DNA from 3 places in the Bacillus cereus group sp. RP43 genome. Region 1 is predicted to be linked to each of the others. Evidence: riboswitches for the same ligand, from Rfam matches in the RefSeq annotation. Region 1 holds a riboswitch; each other region holds the start of a gene.

Region 1 (10,740 bases):
TTTTACTACTACCGGTCTCATCATTTACCCTCCATTACTTCAATGTAAGAAATTCTGCAATTGGGCCGAGTACTAACATCGGGAAAAATGTTAACGCACCAACAATTACAATCGTTCCAATAAAGATTCCTCCAAATAAACCATTATCCGTACGGAACGTTCCGACTGTTTCTGGTACTACCGTCTTCTCTTTCAATGAAGCTGCCACAGCTAGCATCGTAATTAAACTGAAATAACGTCCTAAAAACATAACTAAACCGGTCGTAATATTCCAAAACGGTGTATTATCTGCTAATCCTTCAAATCCAGATCCGTTATTCGCAGCTGACGATGTGTATTCATATACAACTTGCGTTAAACCGTGAAAACCGGAATGAGAAATCGCATCCGTTCCTAAACTTGTTGAAAGAGCTAATGCTGAAAATCCTAAGATAAGTAATGGATGAAATAGAATCGTTACTGCAATTAATTTCATTTCCTTACCTTCAATCTTTTTACCTAAAAACTCTGGTGTCCTTCCGACCATTAATCCAGATATAAAGACTGCAATAATTGCATACATAATAATATTAATAAAGCCCGCTCCAACACCACCGTATACTGTATTCAACATCATATTTACGAGTGGTACTAATCCGCCAATTGGTGTTAACGTATCATGCATCGTATTAACGGCCCCTGTTTCAGCAGCTGTCGTTACTGTTGCGTATAGTGAAGAAAATACTGTTCCAAATCGCACTTCTTTCCCTTCTGTACTTCCTTGTACATGTTCGATACCCATTCCATTTAATGCCGGATTACCATTTAATTCAGATGTAGTAATCGTTATAAATCCGAGTAAAAACACCATAAATAGTGAAACGAAAAGGATACGTCCTTGTTTTTTATTTCCTACCATTCTTCCGTACGTAAATGGAAGTGCTGTTGGCAATAACATCATAAGCATCATTTGCAAAATATTACTCATTTGCCCTGGATTTTCGAAAGGATGTGTAGAGTTTGCTCCGAAAAATCCTCCGCCGTTATTTCCAAGTTCCTTAATGGAAACGAATGATGCAACTGGACCACGTAAAATACTTTGCTTCGCACCATCAATTGTTTGTGCTGTAACCGCCCCATCTAACGTTTGTGGTACACCAAGTGCGACAAAGGCTAACGCCGCAATAAATGCGATAGGAAGAAAAACTCTCGTTAACGCTCTCGTAAAATCAACGAAAAAGTTACCAAGTTCTTTTCCAGCGAGCCCTCTTATAAATGCCATAACGATGGCTAACGTCGTTGCTGGTGCCGCAAACATTAAAAATGTAATCCCGATTAATTGTGATAAATAAGATAAACCATTTTCACCGCTGTAATGTTGTAAGTTTGTATCAGCCATAAAACTAATCGCTGTATTAAAAGCGAGCGTAGGCTCCATCCCTTCAATATGCGCTGGATTTAATGGCAATACACCTTGTAATCTGAAAATGAAATATACAACGACAATCATAAATCCATTGAGTAGAACTAATGATAATGCATACTGTTTCCACGTTTGATTGTATCCTTTTACACCTGTAATTTTAAAAATAAGTTTCTCAAAAGGCCCGAATACTTTATCTAGCTTCTTGCTACCTTGAAAGGCTTTCTCTAAATAAATCCCCGTTGGCTTTGCTACTAAAATAAATAAGAGCATTGTAATAACGACTGCAACCCAAATCATAATGAATGATTCCCCCTAATTAAAACTTTTCTGGATTTAATAATGCGTATACTAAGTACACCGTAATCGCTGCAACAATAACCGATAAGGCAATCATCATGATTGCTTCCCTTCTTTCACAACTTTATCTGACCAACTTGCAAGACTTGCCATTGATGCGACTAACCCAACAAAAATCCCGATCATTACAACATCTAACATAACTACCCCTCGCTTTTTGTTAAAATTTACCATCTAGTTATCAAAAAAAGAACACTAAGCTCTACTTAGTGTTCGAAACGAACAACACAAAGTAAACCTCCTCTCTAAACGCTTACGAGGTTAGCTGTCGGATTCGGGCCTAAAGAGTAGCCCTACTTTCAAAATTGAAAGATTCACCCCAAGTGACGATGCACAAAATTGGTTCCCCCGCTCCATTTCTGGAACTCAGCGATTTTAGGTTTTTTTTGGAAATTTCATAAATGATTTATGAGAGTAAATATACTCCTCTATATTTAACTTGTAAAGAGGCAAATTACTGAAAATAAGAAAATATTTTGTCATTTAAACGCTTACATTACATGTTATTAATATTCTTTCATCTATTTTCTTGTCTTTTCTTTCTTTTTCATAGAAATGATCTTTTAAATATGAAATAAAAAGAGCGAATTACATGAAGTGCATAGCTTGTTGCACTCAGCATTCGCTCTTTTTTCATTCAATCTTTATTCTCCACGCAAAAATGCACGTAAATTTCTCCCCCGAATATAAACTTGTGACAGTTCTGCATGTAGCTGCTCATATTCGATAATATCCGTTTTTAAATATAAGGCATCTTTCGATGGCAATATTATATATGGCCTTGGGAAAATAGGATCGAGCACTACCAATTCTTGAACTCGCTCTACCGATACCACCCAACGATTCGCTATATCTCCTAGTAACAGTACCTTCATCTTCGTTTCCCCCACCCTATTCAAAAAATAAAAAAGAAATATTATCACAGTTCGTAAACACTACAAATTTAGCTCCAATTGTTTCATAGAGCCTGGCTGGATAGTGTTTATTCTTTGTAACAACAGTAATAGGTGCTTGAAAAGAAAAACGAATGCGTTCTGTGAAAAAGCTAACTATCGGAAGCTCATCTCCTAATAAAATTACTTTCTTAATCCGCTCGCAAATACTAGTAAAATCCTGCTCCTTATTACAGCTATAAGTCGAATCAAATCCACAATTCCTAACTTCAGCTGCTATCTCTTCATTTGCTGTAAAAATAATTAACTCACGCTGAAATGCTACTAGCTTTCTTAAACTCTTTATCTTATTTTCTTCTCCAACACAAATAAGCGTTAATTCCATGTACCTCATCCTCCTTAGCATAAAAGAACTCAAACATAGATTGATATTCTCCTATACTAATCAGACCGATAAAGTGATGTATCCATCATGGCACCGTCCTCTCTCAAGACGCTTACGAAGTTAGCTGTCGGATTCGGGCTTTGAGAGTAGCCCTACTTTCAACATTGAAAGATTCACCCCTAGTGACGACGCACAAATTGGTTCCTCCGCTCCATACATTTAGACTCAGCGTATTACAAAAAATGTATTCTGGCTGATATATTACTCCTGAATTTAGAAAAAGTAAACACAAAAAAAAGCCAGTTAACAAACTGGCTTTTCATGTCTTTATATACGTCTATTATTCATCTTATATGCAAAATGATTCGTTGGTCCATGACCACTTCCAATATTCAATGGCTCTTCAATCGCTATACTAATAAATTGTTTTGCCTCTTGAACTGCCTCTTCAATTGAATACCCTTTAGCAAGTCCTGCTGTAACTGCAGACGCGAATGTACATCCGCTTCCGTGCGTTTGCTTCGAAGGAATTCGTTCACTTCTAAATTCGATGAACTGCTCACCATCAAAGAGTAAATCAATTACTTCATTACCTTGATATTCTGCATGTCCGCCCTTCATAAGAACATATTTAGCCCCTAATTCATGCAATACTTTCGCAGCTTCTTTACTATCTTCTATATTTTGAATCTCCATCCCAGTTAACACTTCTGCTTCAGGAACATTCGGTGTTACAACAGTAGCTAGTGGCAATAAATATTCTTTTAATGCTTGTACTGCTTCTTGTTGTAATAATGACGCACCGCCTTTAGCGATCATAACAGGATCTAGTACAATATTATTCCAGCCAAATTTCTTAATATGCTCTGCCACAATTTGAATAATTTCACTGCTAAATAGCATCCCTAGTTTCACAGCATCTGGTGTTAAATCCGTACCAATTGAATTCAACTGTTCCGTAATTCCTTCTAAAGAAACAGGATATACCCCTTGAACGCCAAGCGTATTTTGAGCAGTAATTGCCGTAATAGCTGTCATTCCATACACACCAAGCTCTTGGAATGTTTTTAAATCTGCTTGAATTCCAGCGCCGCCTCCGCTATCAGATCCTGCAATCGTTAAAGCTTTATTCACTTTCATCCCACTCATCCTTTTCTATCCAAAATAGCGATGATAAATTATTTTCGCTTCGCTTATATCTTTCGTTCCATGTACAAGTACACGGCCATCTTTGAAAGCAACTAATCTCTTTTCTCCAACCGAAAATGATAGTAAATATGGATTTACATTCAGATCATTCACACGATCATTCAGCAATTTTTTATATTGTTCAAAATCCATTTCCTCTTTATGAGGTGGTCTAATTTGAACTGTATTTCTCCCGCATAACACCGCTGTTTTTGAAGTGTTTTCTTTATTTAAATATGGGTATAGTGCATTCTCACCACACGAAGGACAATTATGCTTACGAAGTTTTTGTACATTCATACATGAATATTCATTTTTCCATACATCAAACGACACAAGTCCATCTCGAAGTGATTCATAATCTTCCACTAACAGTTTAAGAGCTTCTGTTACTTGATGAGAAACGACAAGAGATACAGCAGGTGATATAATCCCCGCTGTATCACATGTCGCTCCGCCAAGCGGAATCGATTGTAATAAACAAGATAAACATGGCGTTTTGCCTGGAAGAATAGTATAAGAAAGACCGTAACTTCCTACACATGCCCCGTAAACCCATGGAATAGAATATTTTTGCGCTATATCATTCACAATGAAACGCGTTTCGAAATTATCAGTCGCATCGATGATTACATCAACATTTTTAACGAGTTCTTCTAACTCTTCAGCTGTTACATCTTGAACGAGAGCTTCTACTCTTACTTCACTATTAATCTCTTCTAGACGTTTTTTTGCCGCTACAGCCTTCGGAAGGTTATTCTCTACATCACACTCTGCATACAATTGCTGCCTTTGTAAATTACTCCAATCTACATAATCACGGTCAACAATTGTTACCTTACCAACGCCTGCCCTTACAAACATCTCTGCGTTTGCACTACCTAGTGCACCTGCACCGATAATGAGTACATGCTTTTCCCCTATCTTTTGTTGCCCTTCTTCCCCAATTGGAGAAAATAGCTCTTGGCGAGAATATCGATTATTCAACTATGCTCATTCCTTCTAAAGGACTACTTGCAGTTGCACAACGTTTACGTGCAATGCGCCCCGCTTCAAACCCTAATCGTCCTGCCTCAATACCTAATTTCATTGCGTATGCCATTTTAATAGGATCTTTTGCTCCAGATACTGCAGTATTTAATAACACACCATCTGCTCCTAATTCCATTGCAAATGCCGCATCAGCTGGGCTACCAATACCAGCATCCACGATAACTGGTACTGTCGCTTGTTCAATAATAAAACTTAAATTTAATGGATTTACAATACCAAGCCCTGAACCAATTGGTGATGCTCCTGGCATAATCGCGTGCACACCAAGTTCTTGTAATTTACGAGCTAATACAACATCATCAGATGTGTACGGAAGAACGATAAATCCTTCTTCTAATAACATTTCAGATGCTTTTAATGTTTCTACTGGATCAGGTAATAACGTTCTATCATCCCCAATAACTTCTACTTTCACCATGTCACAAAGCCCTGAAGCTTTTGCCAATTTTGCAATTCGAACAGCTTCTTCAGCATTTTTTGCCCCTGCTGTATTTGGTAATAACGTATATTTTTTCACATCAAGTTTCTCTAATAAATTGGGTTGTTTTGCATCAAATATATCCATGCGACGTACTGCAAATGTTAAAATTTCAGCTTCTGAAACGTCAATTGCCTTTTGCTGCACATCAAAATCAGAGAATTTACCTGTTCCTAATAAAAGTCTAGAATGAAATGAAAATGGTCCAATGTTTAACATAATCAGCCGCCTCCTACGAAAGTTACAATCTCAATTTGGTCTCCATCAAAAACAGATGTATCTTTATGATCATCCTTTTGTAAAATATCTTTATTACGCTCTACTACAACAATTCTGTTATCTAATTCTAAATGTGCAAGTAGCTCAGCTACTGTTTTCACACTCGCCGGCACTTCCATTTGGTTACCATTAATTTTTAAATTCAAACTTCCATCCCCTTTCTAAACCGTTTTAGAAAGCAATGAATCTAGCAAGTGATTCTCCTGCTTTCCTTCTATTAAATCAGCCATATACTGACCAGAAACAGGGCTTAATAAAATGCCGTTTCGATAATGGCCCGTACAAGCATATAAACCTTTTATTTCTTCATGCTCTCCCATATAAGGAGCATCATGATTCGATTGTGGTCTTAATCCTGCCCATGCGCTTTCCCACTCCGCTTCTTTTAAAGCTGGCAATATTGTATAAGCACGCTCTAATATAGAAGTAATACTTTCTGGTTGTACAGTTTTATTGAACGTATGAGGCTTCATCGTTGCCCCAATTACGTAACGCCCACCACGCTTCGGCGTAATATAAAACCGCTCTTGGAAAATAGGAGCTTTCAAGAGCGGTTTCCTGCTTCTTACTGCAATAACCTCTCCCTTAACAGGATATGTACCCCAATCACTATGGAAGTAATGTAGTAATTTCGTACTCCATGAACCTCCAGCGATAACGACTTTTTCGCATGTGATTACACCTTCGCTTGTAACAATCCCAGTCACTTTATTATTTTCAATACGAATATCAAACACTTCTGTTTGTTCATATATGTCAGCTCCAGAAAATGCCGCGGAATGTGCGAATGCTTTTGTAAGCTCTGGTGCAATAACGTGACCATCTTTCGGATAATATACCGCTCCGAGAATTGACTCGGATAGAAACGGCTCTTTTTCCCGTAAATGGTCTCCCGTTAAAAATCGGGAATCTTCACCTGTTTTCTGCTGCCAATCCATAATGTGAAGAATTCTTTCCTTCTCATCTTCATTTTGGGCAATACGATATATCCCTTTTTCTTCATACCCAATATCGATGCCTGTCTTTTCACGTAAAACCTCTGCAAGTTGTGGAAATATAGCACGGCTTTCTCTAGCAAGTTCAAATAGTGGGTCATATTCATCCCACTCTGCCTGAACACCGAGCAAACCAGCAGCTGCTTTCGAAGCTTCAGATGCGATTCTTTGCTTCTCTATAATCGCTACTTTATGCCCTCTTTCTGCTAGAAAGTGTGCAACTGAACTACCAATTACACCTCCGCCAATAATCGCTACATCATACTTCTTACACATGTTTTCCCGCCCACTTTCTTATTGATTCCTTATAAGATTTCGCTCTGCTATACGGATTAATACTGCTTATAATCCCGGACATAACAGCAATCCCACTTACACCATTTACAAGAACCTCTCCTGTATTTTCAGGAGTGATTCCACCAATTGCAGTTATTGGTATGGATAAACACCTTGCCATATGAGCAATTTCTTCTAATCCTCTTGCTGGCACATCCTTTTTACAAGCCGTTGGAAATACATGACCGTAAACGAGTGAATCCGCTCCATTTTTAAATGCCACTATCGCTTCATCTAAAGAATGTACTGAATAGCCAACATGCAAATAAGAAAACTTTTCTTTCACTGACCTTACATCTGCGCTTCGATATCCTAGCTGCACACGCGGAATATTTAATAGTATAGCAATATCAATTCGATCATTTATCACTATCTTCGATGCTGGAAAGCCTTTCCCCAAAAGACTTTCCACACCTTCATACAATTCCTTCGTACTTTTCTCACGCTCACGAATATGCAAATAATCAATCTCACTCTCAATTTGCATCGCTACATTCACTAACTCTTCGAATGGCATGTGACCATTTGAGATTACATGGAGCTCATTTTTCATATTCATTCGCCTACTTTAAAATGTTTTCGAATAATTCATCGGCTGGAACGATTTCTTTCGTCATTCCTTTTTCTTTCAGCCATTTATTTTGTTTCTCCCATGACTCTTTTGAATCTGATAAGAATGGCTCATCTTTCGTTTCCATCTTCTCTAATAAAATTTTCATACTTTCTTTTTCAACTTCTGGTACTAGCGGGAAGTTTTCTTTTTCTTGATGATTTAATAAAATATTCAATGCTTCATCCGGATTTTTCTTCATGAAATCATATCCTTTTTTCGCACCACGTAAAAAGGCCTGTAATGCTTCTTTATCCTTTTTCAAAGTTTTATCACCTGTTACAAACACAAGCTCATGATAATTCGGCACACCATATTCAGCTGGATTAAAGTATGCTGGTTCATGGCCTTCATGACGCATAACAGGTACTTCATGGTTAATGTATGCTCCTGTTACAGCATCTACTTTTTTCGTAATTAGCGCTGGTACTAAATCGAATCCAACATCAACTACTTTTACTGTATCTGGATTACCACCATCTTCTTTTACCATCGTCTTTAAATATGCTTCACTTAAAGGAGTTCCAGAATATCCAACTGTTTTTCCTTCTAAGTCTTTAGGTGACTTAATACCTGCTGATTTCAGCGATACAACATGATTTAGCGGCGAACGTACGACAGCTCCAATTGATTTCACTGGAATTTGTTCATTTGCTTTTGCCATGACAACATCTGGTTGATAATACAAACCAACTGTCACTTTCCCTGCTGCCGCTAGCGTTAATGGATCAGTCGGATTAGAAGGGAATTTAATATTCACCTTTACTCCTTCTTCTTTAAAGTATCCTTTTTCAATTGCCGTATAAATAAAGCTATGTACCGCATTTGGGTACCAATCAAGCATTACTGTTATTTCCTTTTCTGATTTATTCTTATCTGATGCTGAATTACTCGAACATCCTGCAATCATTGCAACTAATAATGTAAACACAAAGATGCGTTTTAATAATTTCATGAATGTTTCCTCCAACTAATAAATTTCTTTTCTAATATCGAAACAAGTATGACAAAGAAGATAGCTAATAATGATAACAATACAATTGGTGCAAATACACCAGCTCCGTCTAACTGCGTCATCATTCTTTTACTGAAATATCCAAGTCCAGCTTGTGCACCGAGCCATTCTCCAATTGCTGCTCCGATAACACTAAGCGGAACTGCAATTTTTAACGCTGAGAAAAAATAAGGAAGAGCAGATGGCAATTTTAGCTTTAAAAAAATATCTTTTTTCGTTGCACCATACGTAACTAAGAGCTCCTCCCATTCTTTCTTCGTACTACGCAGTCCATCATACGTATTTACCGCAATTGGGAAAAACGTAATTAAAACTGTGACAACGACCTTGCTCCAAATGGTATATCCAAACCATAAAACAAATAGCGGTGCAAGTGCTGTAATCGGAATTGTTTGTGAAGCTACTAATAATGGATAAAATGCTCTTTCCATCCACGTACTCGCATTCATTAACATTGCTATCCCTACGCCCAGTACGATAGAAATAACAACGCCTATTAAAACGACGTACAACGTTGCTGGTAAATGAACCGTAAATAATATATCTTTCAGCGTCCATATCTTCATTACAATTGCAGAAGGTGATGGCAAAATGTACATCTCATCTACAATTCTTGCGCCTACTTCCCATAGAGTAAGTAAAATCCCACTTAATATGAGGGCAGGTAATAACTCCTTCAAGCGATTCATCATACGAGTACCTGCCTTTGTAACATACTAAGGAGCTCTTCTTTAAGCGCCAACACTTCAGGATTATACAAATCTTTTCTTGTTCGGTTACGATCAAGCGGCACAATTCGCTCAGTTAAAGTTGCTATCGGTTGATTTTCTACAACGAAAATTCGATTAGAAAGAAACAATGCTTCTTCAACATCATGAGTGATAAATAAAATTGTTTTTTCCCACTCTTTCCATTGTTCAAACAACCATTCTTGCAAAGATGCCTTCGTTAAAGCGTCCAATGCGCTAAACGGTTCATCTAACAATAATATCTCCCCGCCCGTTAATAAAGTTCGGATAAAAGATACACGTTGTCTCATACCACCAGATAAATCTTTCGGATATTTCGCCTCGTATCCTTGTAACCCAAATTTATGTAACAGTTCTTTCGCTTTTACTTGCGCTTCTTTCTTCTGCACACCTTGGCACTCTAGCGGCAGGGCAGCATTCTCAATAATCGTCCTCCACGGCAAAAGCATATCTTTTTGAGGCATATACCCTACAGGATGACTCTTTGTTTCTGTCAGCTCTATCTGTCCAGTACTTGCCTCTTCTAATCCTGTAATAAGGCGAAATAATGTACTTTTCCCGCATCCACTCGGTCCGATAATACTTACAAACTCTTTATCTTGTATAGAAGCATTTAATTCATTGATGATTGGTTTCTCATCATAATGAAAAGAAACATTATGAAACTGTAGTATGTTCTTGCTCCTCAAAACCCCACATCTCCTTACGATAAGCCATATCCCAGAATAAATATTCAAATCGGCTGGAATATAAGAAAATCTCCTCTAATCGGTCTAGCTCTTTCTCTGATTTTCCAACTGCCATTTCATTTAATAAATCTATTAACCAAATACAAAGGTTACCGTATTCTTCAGAACTATATCCTTGAATCCATTCACCAAAGAACTCATGATTTCTTGCTCCAGGAATATCATTTAAACGTTTTCCAATCTCCCAATAGCTCCACATACATGGAAGAAGTGCCGCTATTAATTCCGCAAGTGTGCCATTTTGAGAT
Region 2 (10,740 bases), 1.0 Mb from region 1:
ATTCTCACCGTGATTCATGTACGAACCATCTCTCCTAACTTTTTTCTACAGTACTTACTTATTGTTATAAAACATTTCACACCTTTTCATATGTGCTTAGTATGAATAAAGTTGTATAAATTTTCTATTTCATTGCAATTTCCACATTCATACAGTGAATATATTACATAAAAATATTATTCATTTTAAACTAATTCACGTATAAAAGTATGAAATTTCGTTTTGTTTTCAAGTAAGTTTTGTACTGTAAGGTCATTTAAACACAGCTATTTATATAACGTAAAGAAGTATTTTCATTCCCTTTATTTTCAAGCTCTCATGTCCTTATTCCAAAATAAAATTCGTTTCACTTCCCCGATTAAAATATCCATACATCCCAACAGAAAACACTACTTACTCACAACAAACAAAATTATATTAATATAATTTTCAGTTGAATATGCAATAATGCATAGCGTATACACAAAAAGGATAGCTTCACTTTCGTGAAACTATCCTTAAAAAATCTTCTTACTTTTTCAAATGATATGGAACTGTCGTAATAACAACATTTCTCTTATAGAGTAAATACGCACGTATTAATAAACTTGATTGATTATGAAGAATGTTATGCCAGCCTTTTTTCGGAATAAACTGTGGTATAACGACCGTAACTCGATAATTTGATTCACTCGCTTTATATTGCACTGTATCAATGAACTTAGTGAGCGGCTGAATAATACTTCTATAATGAGAATGCAATGTAACAAGCCTTACTTCAGGTTGCCACTTCTTCCATTTCTCTTCAAATTTCTTTTCCTCTTCTCTGTCAAAAGCAACGTATACAGCGATAACTTGATCTGCAGAAAGAGCCTTCGCATAGTTCAATGAATTTTCTACTACATGAGTCATACCAGCTACAGGAACGACAATTACATTCCCCTCAATCGGAATAAGAGGCTCACAAGTTTTTAAACTTAATTGATCACCCACTGCATCATAATGCTTCTTAATTCGATGGAACAAGAAGATAATAGCAGGTAAGAAAATAAGGATCGACCAAACTTGTGCGAATTTAGTTAAAAAGAACATGCTCATAACGATAAAACTAATGACTGCACCAATTAAATTAACCGTTAATCTTAAAGCCCATCCTTCAGGTTTTTCACGAAGCCATTTTAATACCATACCCGTTTGAGAAAGTGTAAATGGAATAAACACACCTACTGCATATAGCGGAATTAAATGTTCTGTTTGACCTTGGAAAGCTACAATTAAAATAATCGAAGCGATTCCAAGTATAATAATACCGTTTGAGTAACCAAGACGGTCTCCTCTAATCGTAAACATTCTCGGTATGAATTTATCTTTTGCAAGGTTAACTGCTAATAATGGAAATGCAGAATACCCTGTGTTAGCAGCAAGAATTAATATTAAAGCTGTTGTGCCTTGTATGAAATAGTACATGAAATTACGTCCAAATGTTTGTTCAGCAATTTGCGAAACAACAGTTACTTCTTTACTCGGTGTAATTCCGTAATAATAAGCTAAAAATACAATTCCTGAAAATAACACAGCAAGTAATGCGCCCATTGCAAGCAAAGTTTTCGCTGCATTGTTTGGTGCAGGATCTTTAAAGTTTGGAATTGCGTTTGAAATCGCTTCAACACCTGTTAAAGCCGAACTACCTGATGCAAATGCTCTTAACAGTAAAAACAAACTAATTCCCGCAACCGGCGTTCCAATCGGCGTGTGTAAAGTCGGTGAAACGTGACCAGTTAAAATATTGTATATCCCTACACCAATTAATATAAATAGTGCTAAAACAAATAAATAAACAGGATATGCTAAAACGGAAGCTGATTCTGTTACACCTCGTAAATTTAATATGGTTATAAATATAACAAATATAATCGCAATGATTACATTATGTGCATGTAAGCTAGGAAAAGCAGATGTTAACGCATCTGTACCTGCTGATACACTTACTGCAACAGTTAAAATATAGTCAACTAATAAAGACCCTCCAGCTATTAAGCCTGGATTCATCCCTAAGTTTTCTTTTGATACAACATATGCGCCCCCACCATGAGGGTAAGCAAAAATAATTTGACGGTAAGATAAAATAAGAGCTGTCAATAATACTAATACCCCAACAGCTATCGGAATTGAATACCAATACGCAATTGCTCCAAGACCTGCTAAAGCAATTAAAATTTGCTCTGGACCGTAAGCAACCGATGATAAAGCGTCAGAAGACAAAATTGCTAACGCCTTTGTTTTATTAAGCTTTTGTTCGCCTAACTCAGTTGATTTTAACGGTCTTCCAATTAAAAATCTTTTAATAGATGAAACCACTGCTGTCCACTCTCCAATAATTTTGTACGAACTTTTCTGCTTGTTACAGCCAATAAACTATTTCTTCAGAAAACAAAAAACGTCTACAAGCCATCAAGAAATAGACTTGTAGACATTAATTTTTTTGTCGCACAAGCTCCACCTTCCTTCTCAATATAACGCTTACGAGGTTAGCTGTCGGATTCGGGCCTATGAGTAGCCCTACCTTCTTCAAGGATTCACCCCATTGGATTATGTACCAATCCATAAGAACGGGTCCCCCGTACCGTGCGGTTTCAGCGATTTAGAAAATTGAAACTGTGGATTATAATACTCCTTTATTTTCAAAATGTAAACAAAAATTTTTAAAAAGAAAAAATTTAAAATCATTGCGCATAATCCGCCGATAAATATACATAATGAATACTAAAAAACCCTTAAAGGAGACCCGTATGTCTAAAAAGAAGAAACCGCTTTTTTCCGACTCATATTTAGATGCAGTAGCAAATGAAATTAATCAGTTATATGGTAAACGTGAACAGGAAATAAATTTGACAGAAAGAATTAAAAGAAATAAATAATTTGTCATACGCAAATAAAAAAGATAGCAATACACTTATATATTGCTATCTTTTTTATTATTTCATACATCTAATTCTATTACGGATTTGTTAAATGTCATTTCTTCATACACCTTCAAATTTTGATATACCGCTCCTAGTAATGGTGCTTCTAAAGAAAATTGCTCTGCTAAATCCAGTAAGTAACCTTGCAAATGCTCCCCCTCAATAAACGAACCTTTTTCCATATCACGCTGCATCGAGGACTTCATATCATAAGAAATTTTATCAATTGTTTTCATATGTTCCTGGGCAATATCTTCTTTAACTGGAGCTCCTAATGCCCTCATAATTTGTACAGATTCCTCAAATAAATTTCGGATAAATTCACGTCCACCTTCACTTTCACGAATTGGTCCTATCGGTGCACGCATTAATGTTGTAACGCCTGACATGACAGTAATAAATAAATATTTATGCCACATATCTTGCGTAATATTTTCACTTAAAACAAAGCTAGCTTTCGTACCTATAAATGCTTGAATAATACGCTTTATTCTCTCTGAATCTCGAGGCTTAATTTCTCCAAATACAAGTCTGTTGGCAGCACTAGTTTGTACAATTTCTCCTTGGTCGTTTAACGTCGTCTCAATAAAGCATAAACCGCCCATTACTTTTTCCCCGCCGAATTCCTTTTGTAATAGTGTTAAATGAGCGATACCATTTAACAGCGGGATTATTACAGTATTTTCTCCTACGAAAGGCTTCAAATCTACGATCGCCTCATTTAAATGATACGCCTTTGTTGAAAATAAAATCACATCAAATGGAGAATTTCTATCTTCTTTCGTTATCAATTTCGGTTGAAATGAAAAATCTCCATTAACACTACGAATAACAAGTCCTTTTTCCTCTAATTGCTGTTTTCTTTTGCTACGAACGAGAAATGTAACATCTTCTCCCTTTTCTACTAATCGGCCACCAAAAAATCCACCGACGCCACCAGCTCCTAATACTAAAATGCGCATACAACATCCCCTTTTCCTAACACAATTATACTAGTTTTAGTATACATAACATTATACATGTCCCTTGTTAAATTAGCTGAATTTTCATTCTTAATCTATTGCAAAAACAAGGTTATTTTCAAAAAAAATTGGGCATGTTGTTTCTATAGCTTATACGGAAAGGAAACAATGTAAATGGAGGCAATACAAACAATCGAAGAAAAAGATGTAACAACAGCTATATTTCAATTTATATTCCCGTTTTCGTTTAAAACTGGATATGAACAAAATATGTTCCCTTTCTTACAAAGAAATAATTTCCGTCCTTTTCGACTTGATCATCTTGAAGATGAAAATACATATTACGGGAAGTTTCAAGTTTCACATCAAAATATGGAAGCATACTATCTTTCATTTACGAATAAAATTCTTTTTCCTCATTCAGAACATCAAAAGGGACTACAGCGCTATTCTAAAGACCTTAATTTAAATGGATATTTAACAACAAATCTTATTTCCGTTCCATTCAAGATACATTCTATTGATGTAACACTTTGCCCTTATGAGCTTGGCTTCTTAACAATTCGAACAGAAGTCAAAACCGCTCCAAACATGACATTATCAGAAGCCATCGAATTCGCTTCTCGCTTCCGTGTACTTGAAACCAGAAATAATACAACTGAGACCATTTGTATTGAATGTGATGGGAAAAAATATTCACAAGTAGAAAAACTTATATTCGGCGATTTATTTCATGGCTTAACAGACTTCTTTGAGAATAAGAGGTTGCGGAGTTCATACTTTCAAACATTCCCCTTCTTTGAAGACCAACGAATGTATGTACAAACTTTATTATCTATAAACAAAGAGTCAGACCTTCATGTAGTTGATGTATATCGAGCTTCCAGTCTTTCCGGATTAACAGACGATGGTAAGCCGTATATTAGCGCAAATAATGTTCCTTATATTCACGATTATTTAACAAAGCATTCTTATCAAAGATGGGCTCCTAACCGTTATTTTATTATGGAAGAACATATTTTCACATGTATAACAAATGAAGGTGAACGAGAAGTCACTAAACTTGCTAGTCAAATGTACGGGGAATTTTATTACGCTTTATTATTAAATCTATTTCATAAAGTTGTTTTATTAAAGATGGCGAACGCTTATGCTGAGCTAAATATTGAACAAGATACAAATGAAATAGAAAAATTAATTTATTCAATTAATTCGTTTACAGCGAATTATTTTTCTTTAGAATTAGTATCTCAATCACAAAGTGAAGATATTTTCTTCCGCTTAAGAAAACTTTTTAACATTGAAATTTTATACTCGAACGCGAAACAAAATCTTGATAGTTTGTTTAAATATCAAGAAAATGTCGCCTCTAAAAAAGATAGCCTTTTATTATTAATTTTAACTCTCTACTCTGTAGTAGGCCAAATGTTAGGGTTTACTATGATTGACCTTTTAAAAAACACCGATTCAAATCATGTATCTTCACCTCTTGAATATTTTGCTCTTTTAATAGCTAGTAGTGGCATAGTCATTTCACTTATTTTAGGTGTACAAGGTTTATACCAATGGGCTATACAACATAAAAATCGAAAAGCATGGGTAAAACAAACTGTATTATCTGCTGTGAAAGAGAAGGATGGTACAAAGTAAATAAAAAAACAGATGGCAGCACGATGCTACCATCTGTTTTCTATTATGCTTACTTCCCTGCTTCGATTTTTTCTAATGTAGCAGCTACTTGCTCTTCTGTTAATTCGTGTTGCACGATATAACGATTACGTGGGTGTACACGACATTCATGAGAACATGCACGTAAATGTTTTGCTTCACTTTCTTCAGAACATAAAATTTTCTTGTTACATTCAGGGTTTGCACAGTTTACATAGCGCTCACAAGGTTCACCTGTAAAGTGATCTTTACCAACGATAACATGTTCTTTTTGGTTTACTGGTACAGCGATACGCTCATCAAATACGTAACATTGACCATCCCAAAGTTCACCTTGTACTTCTGGATCTTTTCCGTACGTTACAATTCCGCCATGAAGCTGGCTTACATCTTCATAACCTTCACGAACTAACCAACCTGAGAATTTCTCACAACGAATTCCGCCTGTACAGTACGTTAAAATCTTTTTGCCTTCAAGTGTTTCTTTATTTTCTCTAATCCAATCTGGTAATTCACGGAATGATTCAATATCTGGTTTAATCGCACCTTTGAAGTGTCCTAAATCAAATTCATAATCATTTCGTGCATCAATGATAACTGTATCTTCTTGTTTCATTGCCTCATAAAAATCTTTTGGTTCTAAATACTTCCCAGTAATTTCTTTCGGGTTAATGTCGTCTTCTAGACGAAGTGTAACTAACTCTGAACGAGGACGTACGTGCATTTTCTTAAATGCATGTTCATCTGCCTCATCAATTTTAAATACGATTCCAGCAAAACGTGGGTCATTGTTCATCGCTTCCACGTACTTTTCTGTTTGTTCAACAGTTCCAGAACAAGTTCCGTTAATTCCTTCTGTTGCTACAAGAATTCTACCTTTTAATTCAAGTGAATTACAAAACTCTAAATGCTCTGCAGCAAATTCTTCTGGGTTTTCAATTGTTGTGTACATGTAATATAGTAATACTCTATATGGTTTTGTAGTTGCCAATGTATTTCTACCACCTATCTAAATTTTAAAATCATGTATAAGTTAACGTTCATATCAAAACATATATAATAAGAAAATATATACAAAATTGTACTTAGCCTATTTTCTTCTATTTACAATTTTTTCTATAAGTTAACAGAAATAAAAACAAGATTACAGAACAAAACACTACGGTTAGGTTGTAATCCCAATATATTATATATCATACAATTTCATTTCCATCAATTAATATGCTGTAATATAGGCTGTATGTTCACATAAATTTCAAAAACAACCCTATAATTTATTATCTTCTCCCTTATTCAACAACCATAAACTCCCAAAATATTTTTGCATCGTCACACCATTCATTGCACACAGTCATATAATTTGCATTAAGGAAACTTTTATGTTCAAATGAAATTACCACATAATATATCTAAATGTATTGAAATAATGAATAAGAATAAATACAATAATTTCATCAAGTTAAGATTTCAAAGGGGAATACTACTATGAATAAAGATATAACAAAAGATGAACAAGTCCCTTCTCAAAGTACAACAGTTCAATCAGCCCATTTAGCGTTAAGCGGACAAACAAAAGGCTTTAAAAGACTGTTACCATTCTTAGGACCTGCTTTTATCGCATCAGTTGCTTATATTGATCCCGGGAACTTCGCTACAAATATCGCGGCCGGGTCACAATATGGGTATTTATTACTTTGGGTAATACTCGCTTCTAATTTAATGGCTGTATTAATTCAAACTTTATCAGCTAAATTAGGAATCGCTACTGGGAGAAACCTTCCTGAAGTAGCTCGCGAAAACTTCCCAAAACCAGTTTCCATCGGTTTATGGATACAAGGTGAGCTTGTTATTATGGCTACCGATTTAGCTGAATTTATCGGAGCAGCACTCGGATTGTACTTATTATTTGGAATTCCAATGTTACCAGCTGCTTTAATTACAGCGGTTGGATCATTTATTATTCTTGAATTTCAACGCAGAGGCTTCCGTCCATTAGAAGCTATTATTACAGGAATGATTTTTATCGTTGTTATCGCTTTTGGTGTCCAAGTCTTTTATGCAAAACCGGAATTAGGCCCTCTTCTTTCAGGACTATTTACTCCAAAATTCCAAGGTGTGGATAGCATTCTTTTAGCAGCTGGAATTTTAGGTGCGACAGTAATGCCGCACGCGATATATTTACATTCGGCCTTAACGCAGCGCCGCGTAGTCGGAACAAATGATGAACAAAAGAAAAAGATTTTCCGCTTCGAATTCATCGATATTATTATTGCAATGGTTATCGCTGGAGCTATTAACGCAAGTATGCTAATTGTTGCTGCTGCACTATTCTTTAAAAACGGCTTGCACGTTGAAGATCTTGATGTTGCTTTTAACCAATTTAGCAACTTAGTCGGTCCTGCATCCGCTGCTTTATTCGGAATCGGACTCTTATCAGCCGGATTATCTAGCTCTTCTGTCGGTACAATGTCGGGTGATATTATTATGCAAGGATTCATTCGAATGCATATTCCGTTATATTTACGCCGATTTATTACAATGATTCCACCACTGGTTATTATTGCTTTAGGTGTAAATCCAACTTATGCTCTCGTAATGAGCCAAGTCGTCTTATCATTCGGTATTGCTTTTGCATTAGTACCACTCATCATGTTCACAAGTAATAAAAAGATTATGGGCGCACTCGTTAACCATCGTATTACAACATTCATCGCATGGTTAATCGCTGCTCTCGTTATTGTTTTAAATATTTTCTTACTGTATCAAACATTTGTAGGTTAATGAAAAGGGTATTCCGATAAAAATGGAATACCCTTTTTTCATTATGCAATCCATATTAATTCTACAAAGTAGTTTCAACAAACTTCTTGAACGGTTCCTCTTCCTCGATATACGGATAATGGTTACTATACTCAAACGTTGTCAATATTGCATTTGGCATAAGTTCCGCCACTTCAATTGCACATTCATGTGGACACTGTGCATCATAAATTCCAGCGTAAATATGAGCTCCCATATTTACACTCTCTAATTGTGGACGTAAATCAAATGTAGGTAACTCCTTGTAAGAAAAGTAATCAAGACGTTTTGATACTGTTTTACCGCTATTTGGTCTAGTTATCATTTCATCATATGCTGATTCATTATACAAAGACATAATTGGTAAACTATGTTTCTCTCTAATCCTTCTACACAGTTCTATACCATCCATTTGAGGCATCATAATATCAAGAATAGCAAGTTGAATACTGTTATTATTTATTATCTCTAATGCCTCTTTTCCGTTGTCAGCAGTGAAAACAGTAAAACCTTCTCGTATTAAATTCACATTAATAAATTGAATAATATCTTGATCATCATCTACAATTAAAATTGAGTTTTTCTCCATATCTAAACCTCTTTTTGAAATATATTCCACAATCAATTTTAACATAAATTAAAATCATCACTACACCTTGAATAATCTTTATTTTCAGATTAAATTATATAATAACAAATACATTCTAGTTTCATATAAAAAAGGAGCGAAGGCATGTTTCCTATATTAAAAACCGATCGACTCATTTTGCGAGAACTTATTGAAGAAGATGCGCCGGTTATACTACAATGCTTTTCTAACACTGATGTACTGCGCTATTATGGTCAAAAACCATTACAGAATGTTGATCAAGTAAAGCAAATTATTAATAATTTCAAGTTGAGTTACAATGCAAGAAACGGCATAAAATGGGGAATCGAATTAAAAAACAAGAAAGGGCTCATTGGAACAATTGGTTTTCACGATTGGTCTTCTGAACATAAACGAGCCAATATAAGTTATGCCTTTCTCCCTGAACACTGGGGAAAAGGATATGCTACTGAGGCGGTATCTGAAGTTATATCATACGGCTTCCATACAATTCATTTAAAACGAATTGGGGCAATTGTCTTTCTTGAAAATGAAGCTTCAAATAAAGTGCTATCAAAATTAGGATTTGAAAAAGAAGGGTTACTAAAAAATTATATGTATCAAGATGATATTCCATATGACACGAATATTTATTCTTTATTAAAATCGGTTTAATAGAATTTATGTGTAAAAAACCCTTACTTTTAAAAGTAAGGGTTTTTTACAGACTGTGGAGAAAATCTTCTCCACAGCCTATTTTTGTGTCTGAACCTCTTTTCATGTGTCAACAGTGATAAAAAAGAGGAAAAGATCGCGCTCGTTTGTTGAAGATCTTAATTAGTAAATGATAATCTAAAATTTAAATGGGAACTTCGATTAAAGCCCCTCTATGTCCGGCTGTTTAGACATTTCCTAGATAGCTTCGCGTAATGTTTTGGAGAACAATTTTTCCATTCTTACTGTGTTTTTCGAATAACTCTGACAGGAGAAAAACAAAACTTTTATACTCTTCGTCATTTTTTTCCGGAGCATAGGATGCTGATAAATTCCTCCCAAAAAATCCGTCATAATCAAAAAGTAAATCATTTTGATATTTTTTAAACTCATACTTTCCATCCTTAAAAAAGCTGTTAAATACTTCTGGAGTTTCCTCCATTCCCCCGCTAATATACCGTAATTTTTTTGATAACTGACCAGTTTCTCAGTATTTAAATTAAGAAATTGGGCTTTGTTCGTTACTCTAAAAACACGTCCTTTAGCTGAAGATTATTAAATTAAGGATTTTCTTTACAGCGCCAAACTCAAAGTAGTTGTTCGTATAACTTGTTCCCATACCGATCACACACTTTTGTAGAGTAGTAGTAGCAATATGTCCAAGGTTGATAGATTTTTTGCACCAGAACCATTTTTCTTATATTGTTTTAATAATCCTATTAAGCTTTTTGTAAAATTCCCCTTTTGTTTTTACATGATTAAACTGATTCGGATTAATATTAGCTTTTTGTGAGAGTGCTACAATCTCTTCTTTTGTAATTGAATCTTTAGTATTTATAGATGCTATATTTGTATATTTTCCATCTTCTGTTTTTGGAATTTCTAAAATCCCTTTATTTACAAGATCAACTACAGCCTTATGCTCTGAAGAATGTGTATCTACACCAGTAATTTTCCAATTATGCATAACTTTTGGCGTGTATACACCGTTCTTTACCTCTTTTAAATATGTAATAGCAAGGTTACGAATGGTTCCACCTGTTTCTCCGAATGCATTCTCTTGTTT
Region 3 (10,740 bases), 2.2 Mb from region 1:
AATGGGCCGAGTATTTAAAGATGTAAAAGTGTTAGTTCTATCTTTAGTACAAAACTGGATTATTGGTCCGGTACTTATGTTTGTTTTAGCAATTATTTTTCTTCCAGATAAGCCTGAATACATGGTCGGACTCATTATGATTGGTTTAGCCCGTTGTATTGCAATGGTGATTGTTTGGAACGATCTTGCTGATGGAGATAAAGAGTATGCGGCAGGTTTAGTGGCTTTTAACTCGGTATTCCAAATGTTATTCTTCTCCCTTTATGCATACGTGTTTGTAACAGTAATTCCGGAATGGTTAGGCATTGAAGGGGCTATTGTCGATATTACAATGGTAGAAGTAGCGAAATCAGTATTTATCTATTTGGGAATTCCTTTTATAGCAGGTATGTTGACACGTTTTGTACTAGTAAAGCTAAAAGGAAGACAGTGGTATGAAAAGGTGTTTATACCTAAGATTAGTCCACTTACATTAATTGCATTGCTATTTACGATCATCGTTATGTTCTCTTTAAAAGGGGAAATGATTGTTAGCGTGCCGCTAGATGTAGTAAGAATAGCGATTCCGTTATTAATCTATTTTATTGTGATGTTCTTTGTTTCTTTCTTTATGGGAAGAAAAATTGGTGCAAACTATCCGGTAACAACAACGTTAGCATTTACAGCAGGTAGCAATAACTTCGAGTTAGCGATTGCTGTAGCAGTTGGTGTGTTTGGTATTCATTCAGGCGCAGCATTTGCAGCGGTTATCGGTCCTTTAGTTGAAGTACCTGTCATGATTGCACTTGTAAACGTCGCTTTTTGGTTTAAGCGTAAATATTTTAATGATCAACCAGTATAATTTAAAAACAAAGGTGGAAAACAACATGGAAAACAAAAAGACAATCTACTTTTTATGCACAGGAAATTCATGCCGCAGCCAAATGGCAGAAGCCTGGGGGAAACAATATTTAGGAGATAAGTGGAATGTATATTCTGCAGGAATTGAAGCACACGGAGTAAATCCAAATGCTATTAAAGCAATGAACGAAGTAAATATTGACATAACGAATCAAACATCGGATATGATTGATTCAAATATTTTAAATAACGCTGATTTAGTTGTTACGCTTTGTAGTCATGCGGATTCTGTTTGTCCTTCGACATCTCCGCACGTAAATCGTGTTCACTGGGGATTTGATGATCCAGCAGGAAAAGAGTGGTCTGAATTTCAACGTGTTCGCGATGAGATTGGTGAACGTATAAAACGATTTTCTGAAACAGGGGAGTAAATAAAGGAAAGAGCCAATTTTCTATTATATAGGGGATTGGTTCTTTTTTATTATATATTTCATTGGTTTAAAACAATTATTAAAACGAATATAGAATATTCTGTTATCTCATTTAGATGGATATGGTGAGTTTATAAAGTTGTTAGAAAATAAGGGTGGTACATGTAAGGAATTGCAGAGGTATATGGATCTAGCAAAGTATCATATAGAATGCGCATATACGACTGATTTGAGGTTTATTGTACAAACAGATTTAAATCCTTTAAATGTCATATGGAACTCAAATCAATGTGTAAAAGGAATTGTAGATTTTGAATCGATTGGATATATTGATCGTATTGAAGGGTTAGCCTTTTTAATAAAGTGGTATTCCCGGACAAAAGGAATAGAGTCACATGAAGTATATTCAAGTGTTGCTATTTCATTTTTAGAAGGGTATAGGGCCCATAATATTTTAACCTCAAATGATTATAAGAGACTTTCTTCATTATTATGGTTATCTGGTGCTTTGAATTGGAACTTCGTTAAAAAAACGTTAAGTATGTTAGATGATGTGGGGCGGTTAGAAGAACATTTGAAAGTTTATAGAGTAAGGGGAGAAAGATTGTCCTCGCTAATAAGTAGAGAAAGAGCCAAATCGTGTGAGTAGGCTCTTTCGTTTGTATACAATTATACCTCTTTATAAAACTATCATTCGAAATGTTGATGATAGTGAATATGATGTTTTTAAAAATTTATATATGTGCTCATAAATTTATGCAGAGAACTCATATGACTTCGCAAAAATACTTGAATATGCCGAAGACTATGGTTCATATAGGTCAGGATTTATTTCTTTAGTGTTATTAATTGAAAAAAGACTGTTACCAGAATATAGTGCTAACTTATCAGGAGCTTGTAGACTAAAAATTTAATAAGACTCATCCCGCAAAATCGAGGAAGCAGGAATGTGTACAGATAATTGATGATTTTTCTGATCCGCTCATTTTAATAATAGTAAGGGAAAATAGAGGGAATCTTTAAGGGAGATAAAAGAGAGTTTAATAAAGAAAATGAATAATTAATATTAAATAAAAGAACGCAATTTAGAATTTATTTCTAATTACGTTCTTTTATTTTGTAACAATGCTATGTGTAAAGAACTTGGTAATTTATTCAGAAAAAAATAAAAAGAGAGTCTTGCAAACAAAGGTTTCATTTTATAGAAAAAGAGAAATTAAAAAAGAGCACTCTATATAAGTGCTTTTTAAGATAGGGAGTAACTCATTGGGCAGAACGTCTAGGATAGTAGTATATGATGTGAAAAAATAAGAACAAATTTTATTATTAACTCCATATAAAAGAGTAACTTATTTCCTATTGATCGTATTTGGTATGATGCCTTAGAAAAACTTGCTTGGACTCCTTCTAGTATGACAATCGGAATTATTTGGGCTGTATTATAGGGACTTATTGCATTATCAGTTGCAATTATTTACAATAAGTATGGATTTAATCCAAAAACATTTTGGTTTTTATTCCTTTTAAATTATGTCTGCAATCAAGCATTTAGTTATTTTCAATTCAGCGAAAAAGATTTATTTTTAGCAACAATAGATTGTTTACTAGTTGCTATTACTACGTTGCTTCTTATAGTGTTTTCTTCCAATTTATCTAAGGTATCAGTATGTTTGTTCATTCCATATCTTTTATGGTCTGCGTTTGCTACATACTTATCTTGGGCAATTTATAGTATAAATTAGAGGTGTAAATGAAAACTTGAGCATAATAAAAATGCTCAAGTTTTTTATGTTTGTTAGTCGATATATAGAAATAGCGGAAATAAAGAAACAAAGTTTCCGCTCAAGAAAATCTTCTTATAATTAATTGTTGTTATTTAATTCTTTTATACATTCTTGAACAAGTGTGACTGCCTGACTCATGGTAGGGCCTCCGCCAAATGCAGCTGTTACTCCAACCGTTTCAAGGATTTCTTGTTCTGAAGCACCTTGATCAATACATCCCTTTGTATGATAAATGATGCAATACTCATCCTGAGAATAAAGACTTATACCCAATGCAATCAATTGTTTTTCCTTCTTTGATAACTTACCATCTTTGAAGCACTCTTCTGTAAAAGAATTAAATTGTTCAGTGAATTTTGGCATTTTCTCAGCAAATAAACCCAATCCATATTTGTATTGTAATAGTGCAGCTTCTGTGGAATTTTTATCTTTATGTTCCATTTTGAATTCAACTCCATATTTAGTATGTATTAAACAAAGATTAGTATGGGCGTAAGTAGTTTTGATTAATCATAATTGTAAAAAGAAAAACAGATAAGAAAATTAAATTGAATCTTTCTTCAGTCTCTAGTGCTTTAATGAATGAAAAATATTTTTCAGTGAAAATTCCACATATTTTTACTGAAAAGAAAAATACTAATACCTGTTTTAGTACTTTACTCTTAAAGCATTAAAACAAAATTACTAACTACGATACAAGGAGGCAATCACTGTGGATATTCGTGAAGGATTAATTCCAACGGCACTAGGTACAGCAGTGACAGCAGCAGGTTATGCTCTTAAACAAACTCGTGGAACTAATAAAATGATTGCAAATACAGTATTTGGATTTGGTTTAGCTCATGTTGTTTTAGGTGTAATTGATCTTGTAGAACATCGTCGTTAGAACAAAAGGCAAGCATATATTAATGCTTGCCTTTTGTGTATTACAATCAACATTCATATTTTAAAGTGCATTTACAGGAAAACATTTACAATTTATAACTTTGTACATTGAATTTTATAAAAAGAAAAGGTGATTGAATGGAATTTTCTAATGAAAGTAAAGCTTACCATGCTGGAGATATTGTTTATATTTTTTACCGAAATCCCCACACTCAGGATGTAGCAAATATACAAGCTGCAGCAGTTGTAAATAATCCTGAAAGACCTAATGAATTAGCACTATTTCTTTATGAAACGTATTATCCACTAGCAAATGAGATGGCTGTATATGCTACCGAAGATGAGGCAAACCAAGCGTACAATTACTATTATGGGGATATTTCAGAGGAGATGTTAGAATGAATAACCCATTTATGCCTAAGCTTGTATATTTTGAACCAAAAGCATTAGATTATCCGTTAGGGAAAGAGCTTTTTGAGAAGTTTTCAAAGATGGATGTTGAAATTCGGCATACTACTTCCCATAATCAAGTGAGAGATTTGCCAGGCGATAACGATTTTCAAAAGTATCGAGTAGCAAAGTCTACTCTTGTTGTTGGGGTTAGAAAAACTCTGAAATTTGATACTTCAAAGCCTTCAGCAGAGTATGCTATTCCTTTTGCAACAGGGTGTATGGGGCATTGTCATTACTGTTATTTACAAACAACGATGGGGAGTAAGCCATATATCCGTACTTATGTAAATGTCGATGAAATCCTAGAAGCTGCTGATAAATATATGGAGGCTCGTATACCTGAATTAACAAGGTTTGAAGCCTCGTGTACATCAGATATTGTAGGGATTGATCATTTAACTCATACTCTTAAGCGTGCGATTGAACATTTTGGAGGCTCTGAATATGGGGAATTACGATTCGTGACGAAATTTCATCATGTGGATCACTTGCTTGATGCAAAACATAACGGAAAAACAAGATTTCGCTTTAGTGTAAATGCTGATTATGTTATTAAAAACTTTGAGCCAGGTACTTCGCCCTTAGCTAAACGAATTGAGGCAGCAGGAAAAGTAGCCAGAGCAGGATATCCCCTGGGGTTTATCGTGGCTCCTATTTATCTTCATGAAGGGTGGCAGGACGGGTACTATCATATGTTTGAACGCCTTGATGCTGAATTACCCCTTGATGTAAGGGATGATATTACATTTGAATTTATTCAACATCGTTTTACAAAGCCAGCTAAGAGGGTGATTGAAAAAAACTACCCTATGACCAAATTAGAATTAGATGAAGAGAGAAGAAGATATAAATGGGGGAAATATGGAATTGGTAAATATATCTATCGAAAAGAAGAAGAAGAGGATATAAAAAATTATCTTTATTCTTATATGAAAAAGTTCTTTCCAAATGCAAAATTAGAATATTTTACATAATAATAATTAATAGCATTAAAATACAATGCGTAATTAAGGAATCTGCAGACCAAAGATCAAAATTACATGTATGTTTGTTGAGTTTTATTATTTACTTACACTTATACGTCGTAAAGTAAGAAAAGTTTTAATTATCATAAAAATATTTAATTGATATGAAAAGGAAGGGGAGAGCTTTAGTTCCCTTCCTTATTAAATATAATTTAATGCTTATTTTACAGTCTCTTTTAAACCTTACACTTCTGTAAATTCAATTTTTTCCTCTAGTAATAGGCGGTATATAGGAGGATTACGTCTTGGGTATGTAATAAGTATATGAAAACTAATAAACGGTACAGATACCTTTTTTAAGAGATTTTGTGATTTAATCTAGGTAAACATGAACAGATATGTGGACATCTTTTTAGTAAACAGTGATTCTGCAGATACTTAATTAAATTAATTACTATATGTTTTGGTGTTTCCTGAAAGTGCTACAATATCAGCTACAAATAAAAAACATTTTATATTGAGACCTTACATGTTGTATATTACATTCTTTCATATCTAATATACATTGGTATTAATTATGAAAAGCTTTTAAATTTAAAATAACTCAAATGAAAGCAACCGTTCCTTAAGCCTTCATACAAATTATATTTAATCATAATAATATTATGTAACAAGGAAGTTGAACTAAATTAGAAAAAAACAGTAAGGGAAGCGAGAAGATAATATGAAGAGATTCGCAAATCAACATGTTGATTACATGAATTCAAAAAAATATGTTGAACTTTTAAAAGTTATGGCACACCAATGTGTTAAAAACTGATTAGTGAGCTTTCTAGGTATAAAACATTAAGTGCAAAATAGGTGACAGAAATTTAAAATATTCCACAATTAACTGTGTAACAATTATCTCTTAGGCTTTTTTTGTTTTTTTTGGTAAAAATAAAACTGGAGGTGTCTTTTAGATGAGTAAAGACTGGATTAAAGTATTTGTTGCTGCTTTCTTTGAAATTTTTTGGGTTACTGGTTTAAAATATGCTGATGACTTTTGGACTTGGACGGGAACTATCATTGCTATATTTTTCAGCTTTTATTTAATGATTATGGCAGGAAGAAAGCTTCCCGTGGGAACCGTTTATGCTGTTTTTGTTGGGTTAGGTACAGCTGGAACTGTCTTTTCTGAAATCCTATTCTTCGGTGAACCGTTTAAAGTGGGAAAAGTACTCTTGATTTTATTTTTATTAGCTGGAGTAATTGGCTTGAAATTAGTCACAGATGACAAAGTTCAGGGAGGTGACGAATCGTAATGGCATGGATTTCTTTAATCTTAGCAGGTTTGTTTGAAATGTTTGGTGTTGCTATGATAAATAAACTGCATAAAGACCGAAATTGGCAATCATTAGTTTTCTTAATCCTCGGATTTGGATTAAGTTTTATATTCCTTGCTTATGCAATGGAAACACTACCTATGGGAACAGCTTATGCAATTTGGACTGGAATTGGTGCGTCTGGTGGTGCAATTATAGGTATGGTTTTATATGACGAATCAAAAGATTGGAGAAGACTTGTTTTTATAGGTATGGTTTTAAGTGCCGCAATTGGTCTAAAACTCGTTTCATAAATAATTTTTCAGATTAATTTATTAGGAAGATACTCTGTTTTTATTAAGCAAATTATCTTCTCACTTTTTTTAAGTATGTAGTTTAATTTAAGAATTCAAATTATAAATAAAGTGTACAGCGCGAAAAATCTACCGCTGAAAAAACGTTAATTTTCTTGTTTACAAACAAGAGGGCATAGGAGTAATATATTGTACATAAATTCATATCACAATTCGCTGAATCCATATGGAGCGGGGGAACCAAATTTTGTGCGATTGCACTCGGGGTGAATCCTTCTTAAATGAAGGTAGGGCTACTCTCAAGGCCCGAATCCGACAGCTAACCTCGTAAGCGTTTCGAGAGGGGATACTATGGTGATTTTTAAAAACACTGGGTGAACTTTAGTGTCTTTTTTTATACTCTTTTTTAGAAAATAATTCAAAAAAAGGATGAGACACTTGAAAGAAACACCCATAAAAACGAGAAATTCACTTTTTTCTTTTTCTTCTAACTCCCAGCCTTCTGAATTAAGAAGAGAATTAGGGATGAGACATTTAACAATGATTTCTATAGGTGGAAGCATTGGAACTGGGTTATTTATTGCAAGTGGAAATACGATTCATACAGCAGGACCTGGTGGGGCAATTATAGCTTATTTGTTGATGGGTTGTATTGTTTACCTGTTGATGACCAGCTTGGGAGAGATGGCAGCGTATATGCCTACATCTGGTTCTTTTAGTACATATGCTGCTAAATTTGTAGATCCTGCATTTGGTTTTGCGATTGGTTGGAATTACTGGTTTAGCTGGACTATTACTCTTGCAGTTGAAATTTCATCAGGAGCTATTCTTATGAAATATTGGTTTCCATATAGTCCATCTATTCTTTGGAGTGCGTTATTCATACTGTTTATGTTTGGAATTAATATTCTTTCAGTGAAGCATTATGGAGAAATGGAGTTTTGGCTTTCACTTGTAAAAGTTATTACTATAGTCACGTTTATTATATTAGGAATAGCCACGATATTCGGAATTTTCAAAGGGAATCCTATTGGATTTCACAATCTAACAATTGGAGACGCACCGTTTCATGGAGGTATTCTTTCCATTTTTAGTGTGTTTATGATTGCGGGGTTTTCCTTCCAAGGTACAGAAATGGTCGGAGTTGTAGCTGGAGAAAGTAAGGCTCCTGAAAAGCATATTCCAAAAGCTGTGCGGCAAATCTTTTGGAGAATTCTCTTATTTTACATACTTACCATTTGCATAATTGGAGTCATAATTCCCTATACAGATCAGAATCTAGTTAACAATGACATTAGTAATATTACAATGAGTCCCTTTACCCTAGTTTTTGAGAAAATTGGATTCGCATTTGCAGCTTCTATTATGAATGCGGTTATCTTGATATCTGTTCTATCAGCTGGTAATTCTGGAATGTATGTTGCAACCCGAATGTTATGGGTAATGGCAAAAGAAGGGAAAGCTCCAAATTGCTTAAAAAAAGTAAATAAACAAGGTATTCCTATTAATGCTTTACTTATGACAACGGCTGTGTCAATCGTAGCGTTTGCAGCTTCTTTATTTGGAGAAGGGCAAGCATTTATATGGCTTTTGAATGCTTCAGGACTTTGTGGATTTATTGCATGGTTAGGAATTGCTATAAGCCATTATCGTTTTCGTCAGGCTTTTTTACATCAAGAAAAGAATTTAAATAAGCTCCCGTATCAAGCAAAGTGGTATCCCATCGGTCCTATTTTGGCTTTTGTAATATGTACTATTATTATTTTAGGGCAGAATTATTCAGCCTTTATGGGATCACATGTCGATTGGTATGAAGTGCTTGCTACTTATATTGGTTTACTACTGTTTCTTGTATTTTGGTTCGGCTATAAAATTATAAAAAAAACAAAGGTGATTCCATTACAACAAGTCAATTTAGATCATGATAATCATTAAGAATGGAAATTAAGGAGACAGAAATATGGAACTAGACATTCTACTTAGGTTACTTGTAGCAATACTTGTTGGAGCAATGATTGGATTAGAGCGCCAATGGCACAATTGCATAGCTGGATTACGTACAAATATACTTGTTTCCGTGGGTGCTGCACTTTTTGTACTATTAAGTGTACTCACTCCAACCGATAATACACCTACAAGAATTGCTTCTCAAATTGTAAGCGGGATTGGTTTTTTAGGTGCTGGAGTTATTATGAAAGATGGATTGACAGTTCGAGGACTGGATACCGCAGCAACTTTATGGTGTTCTGCAGCTGTAGGAACGTTAGCTGGTAGTGGTTATTTACTTATAGCTATAACAGGCACCATTCTTATTGTTAGCATAAATAGTTTACTAAGACCTGTTTCGAAGTGGATTTCCGAAAAATCTGAAAAGGGTTTTAAATATTCCCAACAAGTTACTTCTCTCTCTTATAGAGTAAAACATAAATCATCAGAGAAGAAAGATTGTTAACGAGAAGCTAATTTAAGACCGTTTAACTACAAACACGCTCTCGAAAATCCTGGATGGTTAAATGCCAATAGTGATATTAGTAAATATAATGTTAAAGTGGGTAGAGATGAATGTAAAAATGTCTGGCATGAAAATGTATATAAAAATTACACTGATTTTAATAATTGGAAGCAGCAACTCTTAACCTGCTGTGAGTTCAGGAAATTCACTCATGTAGAACTACAAGAAATCAAAAATGAAATTGATAAATAGATGACTTAAAATGTTTCAGAAATGAAACTAATTGAGTCATCTATTTTTATTATGTAGGGAATGTTGTAAAGTAAATGGAGAAGGTACTTTTTACTTGGTTAAAATCTAAGTCTATTAAAAAGTAAGTCAAAAACTTTCTTTTGTACAACAAAGTAGCTAGCTTAAGCAGCCAACTACTTGTTGTACAAAAGAAATCAGGCCATACAAAATGATATGTAACTTTATGGTTCTTAAATTTATTAAGAGACATGGATTAATATAAGCTAGAATATATTAATCAAAAAATAGATTAGACAATTGCATAATGAACTCGGGGCACGCATCAAACGCTTTGCTGAAAGAAGAGAATAAAGACTCTTATAACATATATATAGCCAGAGATAGACAAAACGCAGATTTCGTAGGTTATCAGATAAAATATAAAGCTCCTGACATATTATATATGACGAATATGTTAGGAATTTTTATTTATTCATTCGTTTTTGATCTCGTTAAAACCATAAACAAAGTAATTATACAAAAAGCAATTAACACTAAGAAGGGGATAGTTATAAAACCTAGCCAATTTATATAATCAACATTATTGTTTGTTTTTCCTTCTCATTCTTATCTGTCATGACAGTTTTCTCCTTTTTGAGATAAACAAGCATCGTTTTTATCACATGACGCTACTACATTTTGTACGTCATGAAAGACAACATCAAACATAGCGAGTAACTGTTCAATTTGCTGATTGCGCAAGGAATAGTGGACGTATTTTCCTTCTTGTCTACCTAGAATGATTCCGCATCCTTTTAAACAATTTAGATGCTGAGATACGTTTGATTGATTTCCTTGGGTGATTTCTACAATTTCAGATACTGTTTTTTCACCATCCATCATACATTGAAGAATTTGTAGTCTTGTTTTATCAGCAAAGCCACGAATGAACTTTGCTTTTACATCTAAATCATTTGAGTTGCACAATTGTATCCTCTCCATTCGTATTAGTAATGACTAATATGTGTGTCAAAAAGAATTAAGAAAAGTTTGATATTTTTTGTTTTTTAGGGGATAAGTT

What was found. A riboswitch is a leader RNA that binds a small molecule or an ion and turns the genes downstream of it on or off. The one in region 1 is predicted to bind cyclic di-AMP.
Positions count from the first base shown of each region.
Region 2: linked by a shared signal. The riboswitch ahead of QCI75_RS17675 (APC family permease) and the one ahead of QCI75_RS23020 (SipW-dependent-type signal peptide-containing protein) in region 1 are both predicted to bind cyclic di-AMP.
Region 3: linked by a shared signal. The riboswitch ahead of QCI75_RS11620 (amino acid permease) and the one ahead of QCI75_RS23020 (SipW-dependent-type signal peptide-containing protein) in region 1 are both predicted to bind cyclic di-AMP.

Region 1 covers NZ_JARVHQ010000001.1:4,420,424-4,431,163, forward strand. The annotation lists gene kdpB (potassium-transporting ATPase subunit KdpB) at 1-21, opposite strand, end outside; gene kdpA (potassium-transporting ATPase subunit KdpA) at 35-1,702, opposite strand; gene kdpF (K(+)-transporting ATPase subunit F) at 1,722-1,802, opposite strand; gene QCI75_RS23020 (SipW-dependent-type signal peptide-containing protein) at 1,799-1,903, opposite strand; cyclic di-AMP (ydaO/yuaA leader) riboswitch at 1,999-2,144, opposite strand; gene QCI75_RS23025 (hypothetical protein) at 2,407-2,637, opposite strand; gene QCI75_RS23030 (hypothetical protein) at 2,654-3,040, opposite strand; cyclic di-AMP (ydaO/yuaA leader) riboswitch at 3,134-3,281, opposite strand; gene thiD (bifunctional hydroxymethylpyrimidine kinase/phosphomethylpyrimidine kinase) at 3,368-4,189, opposite strand; gene thiF (thiazole biosynthesis adenylyltransferase ThiF) at 4,196-5,215, opposite strand; gene thiG (thiazole synthase) at 5,208-5,978, opposite strand; gene thiS (sulfur carrier protein ThiS) at 5,981-6,184, opposite strand; gene thiO (glycine oxidase ThiO) at 6,200-7,309, opposite strand; gene tenI (thiazole tautomerase TenI) at 7,302-7,922, opposite strand; gene QCI75_RS23065 (ABC transporter substrate-binding protein) at 7,933-8,934, opposite strand; gene QCI75_RS23070 (ABC transporter permease) at 8,931-9,683, opposite strand; gene QCI75_RS23075 (ABC transporter ATP-binding protein) at 9,683-10,432, opposite strand; gene tenA (thiaminase II) at 10,401-10,740, opposite strand, start outside.
Region 2 covers NZ_JARVHQ010000001.1:3,381,257-3,391,996, forward strand. The annotation lists gene QCI75_RS17675 (APC family permease) at 511-2,337, opposite strand; cyclic di-AMP (ydaO/yuaA leader) riboswitch at 2,482-2,628, opposite strand; gene QCI75_RS17680 (hypothetical protein) at 2,769-2,897, shown strand; gene panE (2-dehydropantoate 2-reductase) at 2,960-3,904, opposite strand; gene QCI75_RS17690 (hypothetical protein) at 4,079-5,554, shown strand; gene trhO (oxygen-dependent tRNA uridine(34) hydroxylase TrhO) at 5,604-6,563, opposite strand; gene QCI75_RS17700 (Nramp family divalent metal transporter) at 7,058-8,353, shown strand; gene QCI75_RS17705 (response regulator) at 8,415-8,960, opposite strand; gene QCI75_RS17710 (GNAT family N-acetyltransferase) at 9,105-9,635, shown strand; partial or broken gene QCI75_RS17715 (class I SAM-dependent methyltransferase) at 9,862-10,125, opposite strand; gene QCI75_RS17720 (bifunctional metallophosphatase/5'-nucleotidase) at 10,372-10,740, opposite strand, start outside.
Region 3 covers NZ_JARVHQ010000001.1:2,203,228-2,213,967, forward strand. The annotation lists gene arsB (ACR3 family arsenite efflux transporter) at 1-841, shown strand, start outside; gene arsC (arsenate reductase (thioredoxin)) at 867-1,271, shown strand; partial or broken gene QCI75_RS11580 (phosphotransferase) at 1,378-1,920, shown strand; partial or broken gene QCI75_RS11585 (TspO/MBR family protein) at 2,630-3,013, shown strand; gene QCI75_RS11590 (carboxymuconolactone decarboxylase family protein) at 3,134-3,496, opposite strand; gene QCI75_RS11595 (hypothetical protein) at 3,768-3,941, shown strand; gene QCI75_RS11600 (transcriptional regulator SplA domain-containing protein) at 4,079-4,342, shown strand; gene splB (spore photoproduct lyase) at 4,339-5,367, shown strand; gene QCI75_RS11610 (DMT family transporter) at 6,321-6,662, shown strand; gene QCI75_RS11615 (DMT family transporter) at 6,662-6,976, shown strand; cyclic di-AMP (ydaO/yuaA leader) riboswitch at 7,181-7,326, shown strand; gene QCI75_RS11620 (amino acid permease) at 7,415-8,911, shown strand; gene QCI75_RS11625 (MgtC/SapB family protein) at 8,937-9,428, shown strand; partial or broken gene QCI75_RS11630 (disulfide bond formation protein B) at 10,149-10,262, opposite strand; gene QCI75_RS11635 (ArsR/SmtB family transcription factor) at 10,287-10,646, opposite strand.